Regions from separate parts of the Agrobacterium sp. CG674 genome, predicted to be linked through region 2. Evidence: riboswitches for the same ligand, from Rfam matches in the RefSeq annotation. Region 2 holds a riboswitch; the other holds the start of a gene.
The links. Region 2 has a riboswitch for S-adenosylmethionine ahead of ACQZ51_RS01850 (O-succinylhomoserine sulfhydrylase). Riboswitches for the same ligand answer to the same signal wherever they lie in the genome.
Positions count from the first base shown of each region.

Region 1: another riboswitch for S-adenosylmethionine. It lies ahead of metA (homoserine O-acetyltransferase MetA); the one in region 2 lies ahead of ACQZ51_RS01850 (O-succinylhomoserine sulfhydrylase).

Region 1 is NZ_JBNWDZ010000005.1:196,944-207,622, reverse strand. Features, by position in the region: gene ACQZ51_RS15810 (ABC-F family ATP-binding cassette domain-containing protein) at 1-1,723, opposite strand, end outside; gene ACQZ51_RS15805 (thiamine diphosphokinase) at 1,727-2,377, opposite strand; SAM riboswitch at 2,467-2,543, shown strand; gene metA (homoserine O-acetyltransferase MetA) at 2,623-3,549, shown strand; gene ACQZ51_RS15795 (aldose epimerase family protein) at 3,620-4,642, shown strand; gene mtgA (monofunctional biosynthetic peptidoglycan transglycosylase) at 4,658-5,404, opposite strand; gene ACQZ51_RS15785 (polyprenyl synthetase family protein) at 5,576-6,475, shown strand; gene ACQZ51_RS15780 (DeoR/GlpR family DNA-binding transcription regulator) at 6,663-7,487, shown strand; gene ACQZ51_RS15775 (MFS transporter) at 7,484-8,677, shown strand; gene ispG (flavodoxin-dependent (E)-4-hydroxy-3-methylbut-2-enyl-diphosphate synthase) at 8,821-10,071, shown strand; gene ACQZ51_RS15765 (OmpA family protein) at 10,140-10,679, shown strand, end outside.
Region 2 is NZ_JBNWDZ010000001.1:365,790-376,468, reverse strand. Features, by position in the region: tRNA gene ACQZ51_RS01860 (tRNA-Gly) at 142-215, opposite strand; gene ACQZ51_RS01855 (2'-deoxycytidine 5'-triphosphate deaminase) at 260-1,357, opposite strand; SAM riboswitch at 1,432-1,510, shown strand; gene ACQZ51_RS01850 (O-succinylhomoserine sulfhydrylase) at 1,556-2,740, shown strand; gene apaG (Co2+/Mg2+ efflux protein ApaG) at 3,002-3,394, shown strand; gene ACQZ51_RS01840 (Hsp33 family molecular chaperone) at 3,439-4,431, opposite strand; gene argF (ornithine carbamoyltransferase) at 4,697-5,614, opposite strand; gene ACQZ51_RS01830 (acetylornithine transaminase) at 5,673-6,869, opposite strand; gene ACQZ51_RS01825 (GcrA family cell cycle regulator) at 7,307-7,852, shown strand; gene ACQZ51_RS01820 (DUF6481 family protein) at 8,237-8,626, opposite strand; gene ACQZ51_RS01815 (hypothetical protein) at 8,664-8,885, opposite strand; gene ACQZ51_RS01810 (cold-shock protein) at 9,111-9,320, opposite strand; gene phoB (phosphate regulon transcriptional regulator PhoB) at 9,681-10,364, opposite strand; gene phoU (phosphate signaling complex protein PhoU) at 10,396-10,679, opposite strand, start outside.

The sequences.
Region 1 (10,679 bases), on a different contig from region 2:
TGTTGAAGGCTGTGGGGTTCTTGGCAAACAGCTGCGGATCGGCCATGCGCTCTTCGCGCTTGGCTATTTCGGCCTGCGCCTTTTCCATTTCCTTGGGCAGATTTTCCAGCGCGAACTTCTGCTTGAAGGAGAGTTTCACTTTCGCCTTGCCGGTGTCACCGGATGATGAGGCGGATGCTTTGCTCTTTTCCTGCTTCTCCGCCTTCTTCTTCTCGTCAGACGCGCCCTTGCGCTGCGCCATCATATCCGAGTAGCCACCGGCATATTCAATCCAACGGCCATCCGGCGCTTCGGGATTGGCAGGCGCAATCGTCGATGTGACGGTGCGATCGAGAAAGTCGCGGTCATGGCTGACGAGGATGACGGTGCCGGAAAAACCGGCAACGATTTCCTGCAGCAGATCGAGCGTCTCGATATCGAGATCGTTGGTCGGCTCATCGAGGATCAGAAGGTTTGTCGGCTTTGCCAGAATGCGCGCCAGCATCAAACGCGCGCGCTCGCCGCCGGAAAGCCTGCGAATGGGCGTGCGGGCCTGTTCAGGCTGGAATAGAAAATCCTTCATATAGCCGGTGACGTGCTTCACCTCACCATTGACCAGCAGGTTCTCGCCCCGCCCATCAGTCAGATAGTGAGCGAGCGTATCCTCAAGGTTGAGATCCTCACGCTTCTGGTCGAGCGTGGCAATCTCCAGCTTGGTGCCGAGCTTGACGGTGCCGCTATCCGGCTCAAGCTGACCCGTCAACATCTTCAGAAGCGTCGTCTTGCCCGCGCCGTTGGGTCCGACGAAGCCGATGCAATCGCCGCGATGCACGCGCAGGGAAAACGGTGCAACGATGGTGCGATCGCCATAGGATTTCGTAATCGCATCGGCCTCGACCACCAGCTTGCCAGACTCGCGCCCTTCAGCGGCAGTTGCCTGCACAGTACCCTGCGGGCCGTTGTGACCGCGATAGGAGGCGCGCATATCGCGCAACTCGCCCACGCGGCGCATATTGCGCTTGCGCCGGGCGGTTACGCCATAGCGCATCCAGTGCTCTTCGCGCTCGATGGCTTTGCCAAGCTTATGCTGTTCCAGCTCTTCTTCTTCCAGCACCTTGTCGCGCCATTCTTCGAAATGGCCGAAGCCCCGGCTGAGACGGCGCGACTGGCCGCGATCCAGCCAGACGGTGGCTGTGGAGACCTTTTCGAGAAAACGGCGGTCATGGGAAATCAGAACGAGCGCGCTGCGCGTCTGCTGCAACTCGCCTTCCAGCCATTCGATTGTTGGCAGGTCGAGATGGTTGGTCGGCTCATCGAGCATCAGAATGTCAGGCTCAGGCGCCATGACGCGCACAAGTGCTGCGCGTCGGGCTTCGCCGCCGGACAGGCTGGATGGATGTTCAAGACCCGTCAGCCCCAGATGTTCAAGCAGATAAGTGACGCGGTAGGCATCATCACCCGGCCCCAATCCCGCTTCGGCATAGGCCTGCACCGTCTCAAAACCTTCAAAATCCGGTGCCTGTTCCAGATAGCGGATGGTGGCGGACGGATGCCGGAACACCTCACCGGACTGCGCCTCGACCAGACCGCCTGCAATTTTCATCAGCGTGGATTTGCCAGAGCCGTTGCGGCCGACGAGGCAGATGCGATCTCCCGGCTCAACTTGCAGGTTTGCACCATCCAGCAGCGGATTAACGCCAAAGGTCAGCTTGATATCATCGAGTTTCAAAATAGGGGGTGCCACGGTTCAGGCTCCGGTCAAATCATAGGGACGGGCAAGCACGATGGCTTTGCCGCTTTCAAGGCGAAGGCGCAAAGCGCCCTCCGCCACATTGGAAATAGTGCGCGACGAGCCGAAGGCAAGCGCAAAGTCTTCAAGAGGATAGCGCGCATTGTCGATATCCAGCCCCTCCAGCGCGGTAAAACCGGCGATGGAGAACAGGGAACCGGCAGGCAGATCGATGGAGAGGTCACCCGCCAGCAGGGGATAAGCTTCCTCCGTCCCCGATGTCAGGATGACGTCAATACCGCGCTCGGCCAGTGACACGGCATAAAGCAGGTGAAACAGCGCATGATCGGATCTTTCGCCAGCCAGAGCACCGACCAGAATCAGCCGGTTTGCACCCCGAGACAGCGCCTCAGAAACCGCAATCTCGCCATCCGTCACGCCCTTTGCCGCCGGAAAGGGCTGTTGCGGGACATTTTGCCATTGGTACATGAGATCGGCATCGGACGAATCGAAGTCACCGACCCACAGCTCCGGCGTCAGCCCCAGCGGGGCGGCATGACGCATGCCGCTATCTGCCGCAATCGCACGCGCACCGGCCACCGCCTTTTGCAAGCGATCCGTGACGGTGATGTTTCCGCCAAGCAAAATGGTGAAAGGTGTCGAACTCATGCCCTGCCATAGCCCGGAACGGGCCTATAAGGAAAGGCACAAACGCGGACAGGACGGCGATATTGATTTTTAGGCCAGACAGGATTATGACACCTGCCAGTGGTGATTTGCCGACCGGCTTGCGGCCACTTTAAAGAAGTTGCTAAATGGTCGAGGAAATAGGCAATTTCCGAGGACCGGCTGCGATTTCGTTGCCGGTTTTTTTGTTTTCTAGGCCTGTGCTGCCAGGAAAGTGAGAGTTCGAGATGCCGATCAAGATACCCGATACGCTGCCCGCCTTCGAAACCCTCGTGCAAGAGGGTGTGAGGGTGATGACGGAAACGGCGGCGATCCGTCAGGATATCCGCCCGCTTCAGATCGGCCTTCTCAATCTCATGCCGAACAAGATCAAGACCGAGATACAGATGGCGCGGCTTGTGGGTGCATCCCCACTTCAAGTGCAGCTGTCGCTCGTGCGCATCGGCGGCCACCGTGCCAAGAACACACCGGAAGAACATCTCCTGTCCTTTTACGAAACGTGGGAGGAGGTCCGTCACCGCAAGTTCGACGGCTTCATCATCACCGGCGCGCCAGTGGAAACGCTGAACTACGAGGACGTGACCTACTGGAACGAGATGCGTCAAATCCTGGATTGGACGCATACAAATGTTCACTCCACGCTCAACGTGTGCTGGGGCGCTATGGCGGCAATCTATCATTTCCACGGCATTCCCAAGCATGAGCTGAAGGAAAAGGCTTTCGGGGTGTTCCGCCACCGCAACCTGTGCCCTTCATCCATCTATCTCAGCGGCTTTTCCGATGATTTTCAGGTGCCCGTCTCCCGGTGGACTGAGGTTCGCCGTGCGGACATCGAAAAGCATCCCGATCTGGAAATCCTGATGGAGTCAGAGGAAATGGGCGTGTGCCTTGTGCATGAGCGCAAGGGCAAGCGCCTCTATATGTTCAACCATGTGGAATATGATTCCACATCACTCTCGGAAGAGTATTTCCGTGATGTGAATGCGGGCGTACCCATCAAGGTGCCGCATAATTACTTCCCGCATAACGACCCGGATCTGACCCCGCTCAACCGCTGGCGCAGCCATGCCCATCTGTTCTTCGGCAACTGGATCAACGAAATCTACCAGACGACGCCATATGATCTGGCAGATATCGGTAGTGACAAACCATAATTCTGCAATTGCGCGGGCGTTGAAAATAAAGCAACGTCCGGCCCTGTTGATTGATTGGGAGAGTGACACGATGAGCGAAGCTGGCGCACGGGAAGATTTTGGATTCACCGCCAAGGGTGAGAAGGTCGAGCGTGTCACGATTTCCGCTGGCGGCCTGACGGCGAAGGTGATGACCTGGGGCGCGGTCATTCAGGACCTGCGTCTCGATGGGCACCAGCCCGCACTGGTGCTGGGTTTCGACAATTTCGATGACTACCCGAAATACTCTTCCTATTTTGGTGCAACACCGGGCCGCAACGCCAACCGTATCGGCGACGGCAAATTCACGATTGATGGCACCGCGTATCAGCTGGAACTCAACGAAAAGGGCGTGATCCACCTCCACGGCGGCAGCGACAATATCGGCAAGCGCAACTGGATGATCATGGAGCATGGGCAAAACCATGTCGTACTGCAGATTGTCGATCCCGATGGCCGCGCCGGCTATCCAGGCAATTGCACGGTGCGCGCTACCTACACGATCCGCGAGGGCGGCGTGCTATCGGTTGTCTACGAAACAACGACCGACCACCCGACCATCGCCAATGTATGCCAGCACACCTATTTCAATCTGGATGGCGCAGAAACCGCATTGGGGCATGAAATAGAGATCGCCGCCGACCACTATTTGCCGACGGATGAGCGCCAGATACCGACGGGCGAAATCCGCGCCGTTGATGGCACCGAATTCGACCTTCGCTCATCCTTGCCCATGAAGCATATGAAGGATGGCGAGCAGGTTCTTTACGACCACAATTTCTGCCTCTCGCCGGAACGTGTCGCCAAGCGGCATGTCGCGCGCGTTTACGCGCCAGCCTCCAATATCACGCTGGACGTGGCAACGACGGAGCCCGGCGTACAACTCTATTCGGGTTTCAAGCTGAATGCGGCTGTGCCGGGGCTGGATGGTCGTCACTACGGCCCCTTCGCCGGCTTTTGCCTGGAAACCCAGATATGGCCGGATGCCGTCAACCATGACGGTTTTCCAAACGGCATTCTGCGCCCCGGCGAGACGCTGCTGCAGGAAACCGACTATATTTTCAAGAAAGGCTGAACGGCCGAGTTCGGTTCAGTCCAGCACGCAGCCGACATAAGCGCCTGAACCACGGGCGCGCCTTTCGATCAGCCCGGCCAGCCTCTGCATGCCCCGTCCGGGCTTGCTCGCAACGCGATCAATCGGATTGGGCAGCGAGACAGCAAGAAGCGCTGCCTGTCTCGCACTCAGTTTCGAAGCTGAGACCTTGAAGTGGTGCTGGGAAGCCGCCTCGATGCCGTAAATGCCCGGCCCCCATTCCGCGACATTGAGATAAATTTCCATCATCCGCCTTTTTGACCAGATGAAGTCTGACGCAACGGCCAGAGGCAATTCCAGCCCTTTGCGCAGAAACGAGCGCCCATTCCAGAGAAACAGGTTCTTTGCGGTCTGCATGGGTATCGTGCTGGCACCGCGCGTGGATTCGCCCTCCAGCGCGCTGCTCACCACCGTCTGCATCTGATTCCAGTCCACACCGCCATGGGAACAGAACTGCCCGTCTTCAGACATCATCACGGATTGCACAAGGCGTGGCGATATATTCTCCAGCGGCACCCAGCGGCGATCATAGCCCTGAAACGTGACCAGTTCAGCCAGCATGAGTGTGGAAACGGGACGCACAAACGGCAGCGCATAAAGCGGAATGAGAAGATAGGGCAAAACAAGCAAGGCGAGGATAACAAGAAGGACGCGTCTCACCAGGTTTCGAATATCCACCTTCGGTTTACTCCCGCTTTCATCAAGCGTTTCATCGTCCGTCTCGATATCCGGCGTGCTACTCAAATACCTGCCCCCACTTGGCGTCCCCCATTTGGCTGCCGCTTGGAGCCTTTCATATTCCGCATACACCATCAAGGCGAGTCACGATAACGAAGTTCCCCGGTGCCCCACAAAAATGATTGCCAGCCTTTTTCCCCCATGCCAAACAGCCGATATGTTGAGGAAACGGCCAAAATGACATTCGAGACACGCCTGCGCGACAATGCGGCACGAACCGAAACCCTGCTGGGCGAACTGCTGTCAGGCGACAGCCGCACCGGCGAGACGACGCGACCGGCAAACCTTCTGGACGCGATGCGGCACGGCGTGTTGAACGGCGGAAAGCGGCTGCGACCCTTTCTGGTCATCGAGACAGCCCGGCTTCTCGGCGGAAACATGCACGTCGCATTGCGCGTGGGTGCCGCGTTGGAATGCCTGCATTGTTACTCGCTGGTGCATGACGACCTGCCCGCCATGGATGATGATGACCTGCGACGGGGTCAGCCGACCGTTCACAAGAAGTTCGATGAAGCAACCGCGATCCTGGCTGGCGACAGCCTGTTGACGCTGGCCTTCGACATTATCGCCGCACCCGAGACGGAACTACCGGATGACCGCAAGGCCCAGCTCGTTCTGGCCCTGGCAAGAGCGGCCGGCATTGGCGGCATGGCAGGCGGACAGGCGCTCGATCTCTATGCAGAGACGCATCCGCCGGATGAAGCGGGCATCGTGACATTGCAGACGATGAAAACCGGCGCGCTGATCCGCTTTGCCTGCGAAGCTGGCGCCATCATCGCCGGCAGTGACGCCGCCGAGCGCGAAAGACTGCGCCACTACGGCGAAAAAATCGGCCTCGCTTTTCAGCTGGCAGACGATCTTCTTGACCTGACCTCCAATGCCGTGACCATGGGCAAGGCAACCGGCAAGGACGCAGCACGCGGCAAGGGCACACTGGTTGCCCTGCACGGTGCCGAATGGGCCACAACGAGGCTGCGGGAACTGGTGGAAGAAGCTGCCGAACTGCTCGCACCCTATGGCGAAGCGGGTGAGACACTGATCGAAACAGCAAAGTTCGTGGCCGAACGAAAGAGCTGAAACCAGCGGGCGCTCAGCCCACCTGCTCCATAACATCCCATACAATCCTGGCCGGTTTTCCGACCATCTTCAACACGCCCACTCATCGCCTGAGCGCGATGGGAAGACGCGCGTCATCATTTTGCTTGAGAAATCGCCGATGCCGGGTTATGCGTGTTTATGCACGATTCATCCGATTTGCCCTCCCATGTCTAGACCAGATCACTTTGTTGGCGAACGTCAGGCTCTCATTCACGCAGAATTGCTGCGCCATGGCCGGGTGTCCGCGCAGGAACTGGCGCAGAAATTTGCGGTATCCGAGGACACTGTCCGGCGCGATTTGCGCGAAATGTCGGCGCGGGGCGAATGTGAGCGGGTTTATGGCGGTGCGCTGCTGATATCAGGCACCACGATACCACTGAAAACGCGCATGACCCTGATGACGGAACGCAAGGCTGCCATGGGACAGGCTGCGGCTGCGCTGTTGCAGGATGGCATGACTGTCTTTCTCGACGCTGGCTCAACCAATCTGGCGATTGCGCAGCATCTGAGTGCGGATGCGCGATTGACCATCATCACCAACACGCCTGACATTGCGGCCGAACTCACGGGCCGCAACGGGGTCGAGCTCATTCTCATTGGCGGCAGGGTTGATCCGGCTGTCGGCGCTGCCATTGACACAACGGCTATCAAGCAGCTGGAAGACATCAGGCCAGACCTGTGTATCGTCGGCGTCTGCGGCCTATCGCTCATCCAAGGACTGTCTGGCCAAATTTACGAGGATGCGGTCTTCAAGCGACTTGCCTGTCAGGCCAGCACGAGAATTCTCTGCGCCATCACCTCTGAAAAGATCGAAGCCCCCACGGCATTCCATGTGCACCCGCTGACATCCAAGCTGACGCTTGTGCTTGAGGCGGATGCTGACGCCGCAACGGTCGAAACGCTCAGGAAAACCGGCGTCGAAACTGTCCAGGCCAGCGCGTCTTCCCCAGTATCTTCATTTACCCAAACACCAAAGGACCAGTCCCGATGACCGGCTCTACCACGCATCCATCCCCCACATCCCGCACGCCATATATGACGAGGACACGCCTTGGCGTTTCCCTGCTGTTTCTGATGAACGGCTTCATGATGGGGTCATGGGCACCGATGATACCGGAATTTGCCACACGCTTTTCGCTCAGCGAAAGCGAGCTGGGCCTCGTTATCCTTGTCTACGGCCTCGGCTCCCTGTCTTTCATGCCCATCGCAGGCTCCCAGATCGGCCGTCTTGGTTCGCGAACCGTGACGCTTGCCGTGGCTCTCGTCATGGTGCCGACGCTGCTTTTGATCACAATGGCGAACGCATTGTGGGCTGGTGTCATCGCCGTCTTTCTGTTCGGCGGGCTGACGGGAGCAATGGATGTTGCCATGAATGCCAATGCCGTTGTGGTGGAGCGCAGCATGCGCCGCGCCATCATGTCATCCTGCCATGCCTTCTGGAGCCTTGGCGGTCTGCTCGGTGCAGGTCTCGGCGGCCTGCTGATCAACATGACCGGCATTTACGGCCACGCCGTCGCGCTGACGATCATTGCTGCCATCATGCTTGCCGTTGCATGGCCACGGGTTCTGGTGGATCGTCCGCATCCGGAAGAAGAACGGCCAAAGGGTGGCCTACCGCTGACTCCACTCCCCTGGATCATCGGCATCATGGCACTGTTTTCGATGATCCCGGAAGGTGCGATTCTGGACTGGGGCGCGCTTTACCTGCGCAACGAACTCAGCGCATCCGTGACATTGTCGGGCTTCGGCTTTGCGGCCTTCTCAATGACGATGGCAGTCATGCGCTTTGCGGGTGATCTGGTACGAGACCGATTCGGCGCCGTCCGCACCCTGCAATTCTGCTCTGCCATATCGATTGTGGGTCTGCTGATTGCCGGTTTCGCACCCAATGCCTTCATGGCGATTGCAGGCTTTGCCATTGCCGGCATTGGCATTTCCAACATGGTGCCAATTGCTTTCTCGGCAGCGGGCAACATGCCGGGAATGGCACCCGGCATTGCATTGTCCGTGGTCACGACCATGGGATATTCCGGCATTCTTGTTGCCCCGTCAGCCATTGGCTTCATCGCGGAGCATACGGGACTGGCGGTCGTCTTCCTCGGCCTGCCGGTTTTGCATGTCGTGGTTCTGCTTCTCTCCCGCTTGGCCCGCCACGCCGATGGTACAAGCAACCACCACTGACGCAGCACTTTCACCCTCATGACGGCCGGTCTCCAATTTTGCCATGATTGCGGTGAAAGAGGAGTTGATCGCTTCGATATTGACAAGGCTCGCGCCGTGTTACACCTGAATGATCAGACCAACCACAATTGCTCGAGAAAACCATGACGTCACACGCCGATTATGATCCCAAGCCGCGCCGGTCCTCGGTCGCTGTCGATGTCGGTGGCGTGATCGTGGGTGGCGGCGCGCCAGTCGTCGTGCAATCCATGACCAATACGGATACGGCTGACATCGACGCCACCGTGCAGCAGGTGGCCGCACTTTACCGGGCGGGTTCCGAAATCGTGCGCATCACCGTCGACCGTGACGAGAGTGCCGCCGCCGTTCCAAAAATCCGCGACCGCCTTTTGCGCCTTGGCCTAGATGTGCCGCTGGTGGGAGACTTCCATTATATTGGCCACAAGCTTCTGGCAGATCACCCGGCTTGCGCCGAAGCGCTGGCGAAATACCGGATCAATCCGGGCAATGTCGGCTTCAAGGACAAGAAGGACAAGCAGTTCGGCGATATCGTCGAAATGGCGATCCGCTATGACAAGCCAGTGCGCATCGGCGTGAACTGGGGATCGCTGGATCAGGAACTTCTGACCACGCTGATGGACAAGAACAAGGATGAAGGCTTTCCGCTATCGGCCCGTCAGGTCACGCGTGAAGCCATTGTTCAGTCAGCGCTGATTTCCGCAGAGCTTGCCGAAGAAATCGGCCTGCCGCGCAATCGCATCATTTTGTCGGCGAAGGTCAGCCAGGTTCAGGATCTGATCGCCGTCTATTCCATGCTGTCGGAACGCTCCAACCATGCGCTGCATCTGGGCCTCACCGAAGCGGGCATGGGCTCAAAGGGCATCGTCGCCTCCTCCGCCGCCATGGGTTACGTGCTGCAACACGGCATTGGCGATACGATCCGCGTGTCCTTGACGCCGGAGCCAAACGGAGACCGCACCCGCGAAGTGCAGGTCGCGCAGGAAATCCTGCAGGTCATGGGCTTTCGCCAGTTCGTTCCGGTCGTTGCAGCCTGTCCGGGCTGTGGCCGCACGACGTCCACCGTGTTTCAGGAACTCGCCCAGAACATCCAAAACGATCTGCGCAAGAACATGCCGGTCTGGCGTGATAAATATCCGGGCGTCGAAGCGCTGAACGTCGCCGTCATGGGCTGCATCGTCAACGGTCCGGGCGAAAGCAAGCATGCCGATATCGGAATTTCGCTGCCCGGCACCGGCGAAAACCCGGCCGCTCCCGTCTTCATTGATGGCGAAAAGGCCCTGACCCTGCGCGGACCTGATATCGCCAAAGATTTCGAGGCACTCGTCATCGACTATATCGAAAAACGTTTCGGCCAAAAAGACGCAGCCGAGTAGGTTTCGACCGTGAAAATGCCGGAATTCATCTGTCTTACCTTACGTGAACTCACGGAGCACTGGAATTCATGATCAAGAAGTTTGTCGTTCTTGCGCTTGCCGCAACCTATCTTTCCGCCTGCACCACCACCGACCCCTACACAGGTGAGCAGAAGGTTTCCAACATGGCGGGTGGTGCCGGTATCGGCGCTCTGGCCGGTGCTGTCGGCGGCCTGGTCATCGGCGGCGGCAACAAGGGCCGCAACGCTTTGATCGGCGCTGGCATTGGCGCTCTGGCCGGTGGTGCCATCGGCGGTTACATGGACAATCAGGAATCCGAACTGCGCCAGCAGCTTCAGGGAACCGGTGTATCTGTGACCCGTCGTGGCGATAGCATCGTTCTCAACATGCCGTCCAACGTGACCTTCGCGACAGATCAGGATCAGGTTATCCCGCCATTCTACCCAACGCTCAACTCGGTCGCGATCGTTCTGAACAAGTTCAACAAGACCTATATCGACATTAACGGCCATACCGATTCGACCGGCAGCCTGGCGCATAACCAGCAATTGTCCGAACGTCGCGCGGCGTCCGTCGCCAACTATCTCGGAGATCGTGGCGGTGTCGAT
Region 2 (10,679 bases):
GCTCAAGTATTTCAACGACGATGCAGACGCAACAGCGCATGTTTGACGGCCCACCACACGCGCAGGTGGTGACCAAGCGTCCTTGGCACTTTCAGGAATCGCACCGACTGTTCGCCTGATTGAGCTTTCTCAAAAAACGACTGGAGCGGGTGAAGGGAATCGAACCCTCGTATTCAGCTTGGGAAGCTGCTGCTCTACCATTGAGCTACACCCGCGCGATTGAAACTTCGGGCAGTTTGGCCGGCCTGTCAAGAAGGGGCTACTCAGCCTTGAAGTGTTTTGAGAGCTTGAGGCCCTGGGCCTGATAGTTGGAGCCGAGGCCTGTTCCATAGAGGCCTTCGGGTCTTGTCAGCATATGCTCATAGACGAGGCGCCCGACGATCTGGCCGTGTTCGAGGATGAAGGGCACTTCGTGGCTTCTAACTTCAAGCACGGCGCGGCTGCCTGTGCCGCCGGCGCTGGCATGGCCGAAGCCGGGGTCGAAGAAGCCGGCATAGTGCACACGAAATTCACCGACCAGCGGGTCATAGGGTGTCATTTCGGCGGCGTAAAGCGGTGGCACGTGAACGGCTTCGCGCGAGACGAGGATGTAGAATTCATCGGGATCGAGGATGAGTTCGGCGCGGCCTCTGGAATAGATCGGCTCCCAGAAATCGAGCACATCATGGGCGGCCTTCTGGTCGACATCCACCACCGCCGTATGGTGCTTGCCGCGATAGCCGATCAGGCCCGTTTCCCCGAAACCTTCAAGGTCGATGGACAAAGCAATGCCGCCGCCGGAGACATTGGGCGTTTCGCTGGCGACCAGCGTTTCACTTTCATGCAGCGCCAGCAACTGCGTTTCCGCTAGCAAGGCATGGCCGATGCGGAAGCGTATCTGCGACAGGCGTGAGCCCTGGCGCACGACGATGGGGAATGTGCGCGGGCTGATTTCGAGGTAGAGCGGGCCGTGGTAGCCTGCCGGGATCTTGTCGAATTCCTGCGCATAATCGGTGATGACGCGGGTGAATATATCGAGGCGTCCGGTCGAGCTTTTCGGATTGGCCGAGGCTGCCATGTCAGCCGGAAGCGCCAGCGCCTCCATCAGCGGCACGATGTAGACGCAGCCGGTTTCCAGAACAGCGCCTTCGCGCAGATCAATCTCGTGCAGGCTGAGCCGGGTCAGCTTTTCGATGACTTTCGTCGAGGGGCCGGGCATGAAGCTGGCGCGCACACGATAAGCCTTTGCGCCGAGGCGAAGATCGAGGCTGGCGGGCTGTATCTGGTCCTGATCCAATGGCCGTTCGCTGGCCAATTGGCCAGATGCGAACAGTTCGCGGATCGCGCCATCTGCCAATATGCCCGTCGTTCTCGTCATCTTTTTATCATCCCTTTTCACGGCGACAAAACCAAAAGCCAAGCATTGACGCAAGTCGTTAACGGGTTTAAGGCAACTTATCCCGTGGTGATTTGGCCGGTCGGCTTGCAGCCACGTTAAACAAATGGCTAAAAAGACCGGGTGCGCTTGTAACCGGTCCGCTATTGCGACCGGTTTTTTTGTTTGTAAGGTGATGACATGAGCAAGAAATGGCGCCCGGCAACACAGTTGGTACACGGCGGCACCCTGCGTTCTCCATATGGCGAAACATCCGAAGCCATCTACCTCACGCAAGGCTTTGTCTATGAAAATTCCGAAGCCGCCGAAGCGCGCTTCAAGGGCGAGACGGAGGGCTTCATCTACGCCCGCTACGCCAGCCCTACCAATGACATGTTTGAAAAGCGCATGTGCCTGCTAGAAGGTGCTGAAGATGCGCGCGCCACGGCATCCGGCATGGCTGCCGTTACTGCCGCCATCATGTGCCAGCTGAAGGCCGGCGACCATATCGTTGCGGCCCGCGCTCTGTTCGGCTCCTGCCGCTGGGTTGTCGAAACGCTTGCTCCGCGCTACGGCATTGAATGCACGCTGGTTGACGGGCGTGATCTTGCGAACTGGGAAAAGGCGATACAGCCGAACACCAAGCTGTTCTTCCTTGAAAGCCCCACCAACCCCACGCTTGAAGTCATTGATATCGCAGGCGTTGCGAAGCTTGCAAACCAGGTCGGCGCCAAATTGCTGGTCGATAACGTGTTTGCCACGCCGCTTTTCCAGAAGCCGCTGGAACTGGGCGCCCATATCGTCGTCTATTCGGCAACCAAGCATATTGACGGTCAGGGACGCTGCCTTGGCGGTGTTGTTCTGTCCGACAAGAAGTGGATCGAGGAAGAGCTTCAGGATTACTTCCGCCACACCGGCCCGGCCATGTCGCCGTTCAACGCATGGACCCTGCTGAAAGGCATCGAGACCCTGCCGCTGCGCGTGCGCCAGCAGACGGCGAACGCTGCAAAGATCGCTGATTTTCTGGCCGAGCAGACCAAGGTCGCCAAGGTCATCTATCCCGGTCGCGCAGACCATCCGCAGGCCGATATCATTGCCAAGCAGATGACTGGCGGTTCGACGCTGGTATGCTTTGAGCTGAAGGGTGGCAAGGAAGCGGCATTCAAGTTGCAGAACGCGCTTGAAATCGTCAAGATTTCCAACAATCTGGGCGATGCGAAAAGCCTGATTACCCACCCTGCCACGACCACACACAAGAACCTGACGGATGAGGCGCGCGCCGAACTCGGCATGTCCGGTGGCACGCTGCGCCTTTCCTGCGGCATTGAAGATACCGACGATCTGCTGGAGGATTTTGCGGCGGCAATTGCCGCAGTCTCTGCCTGAGAAACACGGATGGCCCGGCATTGCGACCGGGCCGTTTGCCATGGCGATCGCTCTTAGATCGATTTGACGCCATGGAAACAAGGAACATCTTCGGTCCAGACCTGTTACACTCAACCACCCAAATGAGCCGTGGAGCAATCCATGCCAGCCGAAACGTGCATTGTTTTGGGCTGCCACGCTAATATCGCCTTACGGTTTATTGACGATAGGCGTCGCCTGTAGTGTAGAATGTCTGGACAACCAATTACTTAAGGTCCCGTAATGTACCGTGCGCTAACAAGAGATATCGAGGTCACAGTCGACCCCTATTATCTTGAAGAGCAGTCCGACCCGGCTGACAGCCGATATGTCTGGGGCTACACCGTTGTGATTTCCAACAATTCCGAGATCGGCGTGACGCTGGTCAACCGCTATTGGCATATCACCGATGAAAATGGACAGGTGGACGAAGTGTCCGGCCCCGGCGTGATCGGCGAACAGCCGCATCTGGAGCCCGGTGGCACTTACGAATATTCATCCGGCTGCCCGCTGGACACGCCATCCGGCATGATGTTCGGCCATTACGAGATGCAGTCTGACGCCGGAGAAGTCTTCACCGTGGCTATCCCCGCGTTCTCGCTGGACAGCCCGGGGCTGATGCGCGTGCTGAACTAAGGCCCGACAGTGTGCCGGACCTTTTCAGATCCGGCACATCATTGTCACTCCGCAGCTTCCAGCTCATCCACCGAATAGCGGTAGGTGGTGGAGCAGAACTCGCAGGTCACGGAAATCACGCCGTCTTCCTGACTGTCGCGGATCTCATCGGCTGAGAAGCCTGAGAGAACACCCTTGATCTTGTCACGCGAGCAGTTGCAGCGATCAAGGATCAGCTGCGGATCGTAAACCCGCACGCCCTGCTCGTGAAACAGGCGATAAAGCAGCTTTTCCGCTGGCACCTGCGGATCGGTCAGTTCATCCGTATCGACAGTGTCGATCAGGGCAACCGCTTCATTCCAGGCATCATCTACGGCATAGTCGACATTGTTCTCATCGCCATCGCCGCCGTGTAGATCCCGCTGGCGCAAACGCTCCGGTGCCTGCGGCAAAAATTGCGCGATGAGCCCGCCAGCACGCCAGCCGTGGCGGGGTTTACCTTCCTCATCACGGTCAAACAGCTCGGCAACGCCCAAGCGCACACGGGTCGGCAATTGCTCCGACTGACGGAAATAGACGCCTGCGATTTCTTCAAGCGTCGAACCATCCAGCGGAACGATGCCCTGATAGGGCTGCATGCCCACACCCTGATCGATGGTGAAGGCGAGAATACCGGCACCCAGCAACTGTTCTGGTGAAGTCTTTCCTTCAGCCGTCGCCTGCGCCAACCGCTCCTCATCGAAGCGGGCATAGGCGCGCATGTTTTCAGGCGCGGTAAAATCGGCAACCAGCAGGTCCACGGGGCCGTCGCTCTTGGTCTGGACCGTCAGCTTGCCGGAAAACTTCAGCGATGTGCCGATGAGCGCGGTCAAGACCACCGCTTCAGCCAGCAGGCGTGCGACAACCGGCGGATATTCATGCCGGTCCAGAATAGCGTTCAGCAGCGGCCCAACCTGCACGGCGCGGCCGCGCACATCCAGCCCTTCCACCTGAAAGGGAACGACCTTGTCGTCGCCAGCGAATTCGAGGGTGTCCAGATCGACCGTCACATCTGCCATATCACTTACTCCTAGGTGCCCCAACTGCGCACAGCCACACCGCCAGATAAGGCGGCGGGCGAAATTGGCCAGCGGGCATGATGCTGTTACCGCATAGATAAACCGGCGGAGGTGAAAACGGAACCACGTCCGGCCGGGTATTGCGGTGAAACATTGATGAAAGCTGCCGATGAAGTCCGGCAGCACGTGCTTGGTGCTACAAATAGGAAGCCATGCCGGATATTCAAGCACCCCGCATGGCTTGCCTCAACGGCACCCGGTCAGATCAGATAACGCCCATGCACCAGGCGATGATGGCCTTTTGCGCGTGCAGACGGTTTTCCGCCTCATCGAACACCACAGACTGCGGGCCATCGATAACGTCGTCGGTCACTTCCTCGCCACGATGGGCAGGCAGGCAGTGCATGAACAGCGCATCTTCATTGGCCTTGCCCATCAGCGCGGCATTGACCTGATAGGGCTGGAAAATGTTGTGGCCGCGGGCCTTGTGTTCCTGGTTCATGGAGACCCAGGTATCGGTGATCACGCAATCGGCACCTTCGACGGCGCGCTGCGCATCATGGTACAGTTTCACTTCGCCGCCATTGTTGCGCGCCCAGTTCATGAAACGGTCATGGGGCTCAGACCCCATCGGCACCGCCATGTTCATGCGGTAGCCAAAGCGGGCAGCACCTTCCACCAGCGAATGCAGCACATTGTTGCCATCACCCGTCCAGGCGATGGTCTTGCCCTTGATCGGGCCGCGATGCTCTTCAAAGGTCAGGATATCCGCCATGATCTGGCAGGGATGCGTATCATCCGTCAGACCGTTGATGACTGGCACGGTTGCATGTTCGGCAAGCTCCAGCAGACGCGAATGGTCTGTCGTGCGGATCATGATGGCATCCACATAGCGCGACAGAACCTTTGCCGTATCGCCAATGGTTTCAGCGCGGCCAAGCTGCATTTCCGTGCCGGAGAGAAACAGCGTCTCGCCACCCAGCTGGCGCATGCCAACATCAAAGGAAACGCGGGTACGGGTGGATGGTTTTTCGAAAATCATCGCCAGCATCTTGCCAGCCAGCGGCTTTTCCGCCGTGCCGTTCTTGGTCGCAATCTTGCGTGCACGCGCGTCATCCAGAATGACCCGCAGGTCCTCAGAGCCGACGGCCGAAAGGTCTAGAAAATGCTTTGCTGATGCCATTTCAATACAGTCCCATCGATGCAGGTGGCGCCTTGGGCGCGCACCTGACTATGCGCATTCAGGCGCTTTTTGCGGTTTTCGTCGTGAGGCTTTCCGCCGCACGTTCAATCCGGGCCAATCCTTCACGCGCTTCTTCAGCCGTTACAACAAGCGGCGGCAGAATACGAATGACGTTATCACCAGCGGGAACACCCAAGAGGTGCTCGGCGCGTATGGCGTGCAGCAGATCGGACGACGGCATCTTCGCCTTGATACCGATCAGCAGCCCCTCGCCTCGGATCTCCTCGATCACGTCGGGGTAGCGATCCTTCAACGATGCAAGGCCCTGGCGGAATATCAACGTCACATCCCGCACATGCTCAAGAAAGCCATCGGCCAGAATGATATCCAGCACCGCATTTCCGCACGCCATGGCCAGCGGATTGCCGCCATAGGTCGTGCCGTGAACGCCAGCCGTCATGCCGGATGCAGCTTCCGCCGTTGCAAGGCAGGCGCCGAACGGAAAGCCGCCGCCGATGCCCTTGGCCACGGCCATGATATCAGGCGTGACACCGGACCACTCATGGGCAAAGAACTTGCCTGTGCGGCCAACGCCTGTCTGCACCTCATCGTAGATCAACAGCAGGCCGTGCTCTTCGCACAAAGCGCGCAGGGAACGTAGGAACTCAGGGGCAACGGGGCGAACACCGCCCTCGCCTTGGATAGGCTCGATCAACAGGGCAGCCGTTTCGGGCCCGATCGCAGCCTTCAGGGCGTCCAGATCGTTGAACGGCACCTGATCGAAGCCTTCAACTTTTGGTCCGAAACCCTCGATGTACTTCTGCTGCCCGCCAGCCGCGATGGTTGCCAGCGTGCGTCCGTGGAACGCGCCTTCAAAGGTAATGATGCGGAATTTTTCAGGATGGCCGTGCGTGTAGTGGTAGCGACGGGCCGTCTTGATCGCGCATTCCAGCGATTCCGCACCCGAATTGGTGAAGAACACCTTGTCCGCAAAAGTTGCATCCGTCAGCCGCTTGGCCAGCGTTTCCTGACCGGCAATCTCATAGAGATTGGATAGGTGCCAGACCTTCTCGACCTGACCTTTCAGGGCTTCGACCAGGCGCGGATGGCTGTGGCCAACCGATGTGACGGCCACGCCCGCACCGAAGTCCAGATATCGTTCGCCGGTCTCGGTGATGAGCCAAACGCCCTCTCCTCGCTCAAACCGCAAGGGTGCTCTGGAAAACGTATCGAACAATGGCGCAGTGTCGGCCATGGCTGTCTCACTCCTTGCGCATAAAGGGCGCTGTCAATGGGTCTTACCGGTTATCCCGTGCCTGAAAATCAAAAATGCCGCCTCGCGGCGGCTTGGGGTATCCTCGTACTGCGAGGGCACTATTGTCACTTCGCCTTAGGATGTCAACAAATGTCCTCATTTTCAGGCATTCTCAAGCTGTTGTAGGGGCTGATATGGCGCACACTAGGTGTTGCTTTTCTGACTCACAAACACAGCAAGTTGGGGAAAACCGGAAAATCGATTCCAGATGATTCTCCCGACTCTTGTCACGGAGTCTGCCGACGATTAGGTTAACTCTCAATTACTAGATCGCAAGCGGCGGACCTAGTCACCTACAATCTGGCGGATACTCTGCGCGTGGTTCACTCCACGGCACAGCAGAATGATTCTGCCTTCGCGACCAGCGGAGACACGGCATGAACTGGACTGATGAACGGGTCGAAAGACTGAAACGGCTGTGGTCTGAAGGCCTCAGCGCCAGCCAGATTGCCGCCCAGCTCGGAGGCGTCAGCCGCAACGCCGTCATCGGTAAAGTCCATCGTTTGAACCTTCCAGGCCGCGCCAAGGCTGGCGGCACAGTTGCAACCGCTCGTCCCGCTGCAAAGCGTCCGGCAGCGACGACTGCACCTTCTGCTGCGGCACCCCGCGCAGCCACTTTCCAGGGCCGCGTTGCCCCTGCCCGCGCCAACACACGCGCAGCAGACGCCAACGTCCAGAAGGACGATGCGGAGACGGATGCACCACGGATTCTCGAATATGTGCCGGTCAGCAATTCCACGCTGCCGACATCGCTGCGCCTGACCCTGACGGAACTGACGGAACGCACCTGCAAGTGGCCAGTTGGCGACCCGCTGAAGGACGACTTCCACTTCTGCGGCTGTGACGCTTCTGAGTCCTCGCCGTACTGCCGCTTCCACGCAAAGCTGGCTTACCAGCCGGTAAGCGAACGCCGCAGAGCCTAAGGCTCGCAGTTCGACGCAATAAAATGAGCGGGCCTTTGGCCCGCTTTTTTGTTGCGTTTTTTTTTCGACTTGGACAAAGCAATGCGTCAGCGCAAAGGTGCACAGGCGAAGGCTTCACCAAGGAGATGGCGATTGATTTGTCAGTTTGTCATCGGGGATTGAACCGGCGTACCGGTAAGAGGACTTTGGGGCAGCAAGAGCGGCCAGACGTCACGGCATTCAGAGCCTCGGGATCATGCGGCGCTGCACCGAAATGCGGCGGCATGGCTGATCCCATATGCGGCAAGGGTGCGAAGCGCCTTATGGCTTTCGCACTCCGCACAGCATTCGCAGCGGATGATCGCAGCCCTTCGATTGAACGGCTGCAGGATCATGGCTTCAAGCTTAGCCCTGGCGGGCCTTGCGGTTGGCATAGCGACGATCGCGTTCTGCCTTGCGGGCTGCTTCGTCTTCGACGACGCGAGCGATACGATTTTTTTCCGCCGCCTTGCGTTCATTTTCCTCAGCGTTTGCAGCAGCTTCGAGTTCAGCTGCGCGTAGCGCGGCCTCTTCTTCCAGGCGCAATTTTTCTTCGCGCTTCTGCTGGTCACGCTCGGCCTGGCGGGCTCTGCGGGCTTCGGCAACGGCAATCTGCTCGGCCTGCTTGGCTTCGAGCGTGGGAGCCGCGGCTTCCTTGGCTTCGCGATAGGCCTTCAAAAGAGCGGCCTTTGCCTCGGCAGCAGCGCCGCGACGTTCGGAAACTTCGTTGTTCTTGATATTTCTAGTGTTTCTCAAATCTCTATTCCAGTTGATGCGTCATACCGATCAGGGATCAGGTTTTTTTGGCGCGTTTGGTTGGGATAACTGCGGGCTTCAAGCTGTCTTCCAGTTCTTTCGCAAGACGCGCTTCCCGCAGCCTGAGGGTCTTTTCATCACGGGCGCTCGCAATCGAGTTCAACTCATCGACCGCTTTGCCGCGGGCAAAAAACTGCGATTGCGTCGCTCCGAAAGCAATTTCGGCCTGCTTGCGGGATTTGCTGTGAGCGTCTGACATGGAATTTTCTCCTATCGCATCGCACTGAAAACCGGAATCGATTTATGGATAGAGCGATACGCATTCACGGCTCGAAGCGTATTCTTGCATATAAGAATGCAATACGTCCAAGCATGTGGCCGACTTGCGGCATAAAAAAAGGCCAGGCAACATGCCTGACCTCGGTGGTCTCAAACTTTCGACAATGCCAGTACATCCGTGGTCAAAGGAAAGTCGATACCCGTATTAAGCAGCCTGGAGATTGCAGGCAGACATCTTGCCGGACTTGTTGTCCCGCTCGAGATCGTAGGAAAGCTTCTGGCCTTCTACGATTTCGCGCATGCCTGCACGCTCAACAGCGGAAATGTGCACGAATGCATCGGCGCCGCCGTTGTCTGGCTGAATGAAGCCGAAGCCCTTGGTGGAGTTAAACCATTTTACTGTGCCTGTGGTCATAATGAACCCTTTCAAAGCATAAGTTATAAGTCACAGAACGTGAGTCCTGTGTGCGGTGTAGCGATTTTTTTGAAAGGAAGGGTTAGTTCAAAGCGCGGTGCTAATCGCGCGGTAACCAAAGCTCAGCAAGCAAAATATCGATGACCAATACATAGAGCCTTCCGGCCTATGAGTCAAACTTTAAATTACAGAAACTTAAAATCAACACTCAGAAGCTGTGCAGGTCACGCCGGTCGTTGGCACGATCTGCCCCAGCTAACGCATTGATATCCATTGCACCAAACGCAAAACACCGCCCCTTGTGGGAGCGGTGCATGAGATTTTGACGCCATACAGAAGCGTTCTAGCCCCGAGGCCTGGTCAGGCTTCCATGGAATATCCGGCACCACGCACGGTGCGGATCACATCCTGCATGCTAGAGAAGTTGAGTGCCTTGCGCAGGCGCCCGACATGAACGTCCACCGTGCGCTCATCCACGTAGATATCGTGACCCCAGACACCATCGAGAAGCTGGGAGCGCGAAAAGACGCGGCCGGGTGACACCATGAGGAACTCGAGAAGACGAAACTCGGTTGGTCCAAGCCGTACTTCGCGGGCCTTGCGGTGAACGCGATGCGTTTCGCGGTCCAGCTCGATATCACCGCATTTCAGCACGGAGGACAGAACCTCTGGCCGGGCGCGGCGCAACATGGCCTTGACCCGCGCCATCAGCTCTGGCGTTGAAAACGGCTTGACGACGTAGTCATCCGCACCCGTGGCCAGACCACGCACGCGTTCGCTTTCTTCGCCACGCGCCGTCAACATGATGATCGGCAGCCGCTCGGTTTCCGGGCGCATTCTCAAACGACGGCAAAGCTCGATGCCAGAAACGCCTGGAAGCATCCAGTCGAGGATCAACAGATCCGGCGTGCGTTCCTGCAAGCGGATTTCCGCTTCGTCACCACGCGGAATGGTATCCACGTCGTAACCTTCGGATTCCAGATTGTAACGAAGAAGAACGCTCAAGGCTTCTTCATCTTCGACAACTGCGATTTTGGGCACCATGGCTAGAGACTCCGCCAGTCGTATAGAGAATTCACTCGGTCACTGCACCAAGCATGTTGGAACTATCGTCCTTCGGGCGGTCGCCCTCGGGCTGGTTGCCAGTGGCCATGTAGTAGATGGTTTCCGCGATGTTGGTCGCATGGTCGCCAATGCGCTCAATGTTCTTGGCGCAGAACAGGAGATGCGTGCAGGTGGTGATGTTGCGCGGATCTTCCATCATGTAGGTCAGCAATTCGCGGAACAGCGATGTGTACATCGCGTCGATTTCCTCGTCGCGTTCGCGGATGGCCTGCGCCTTTTCAACCGAACGGGTGG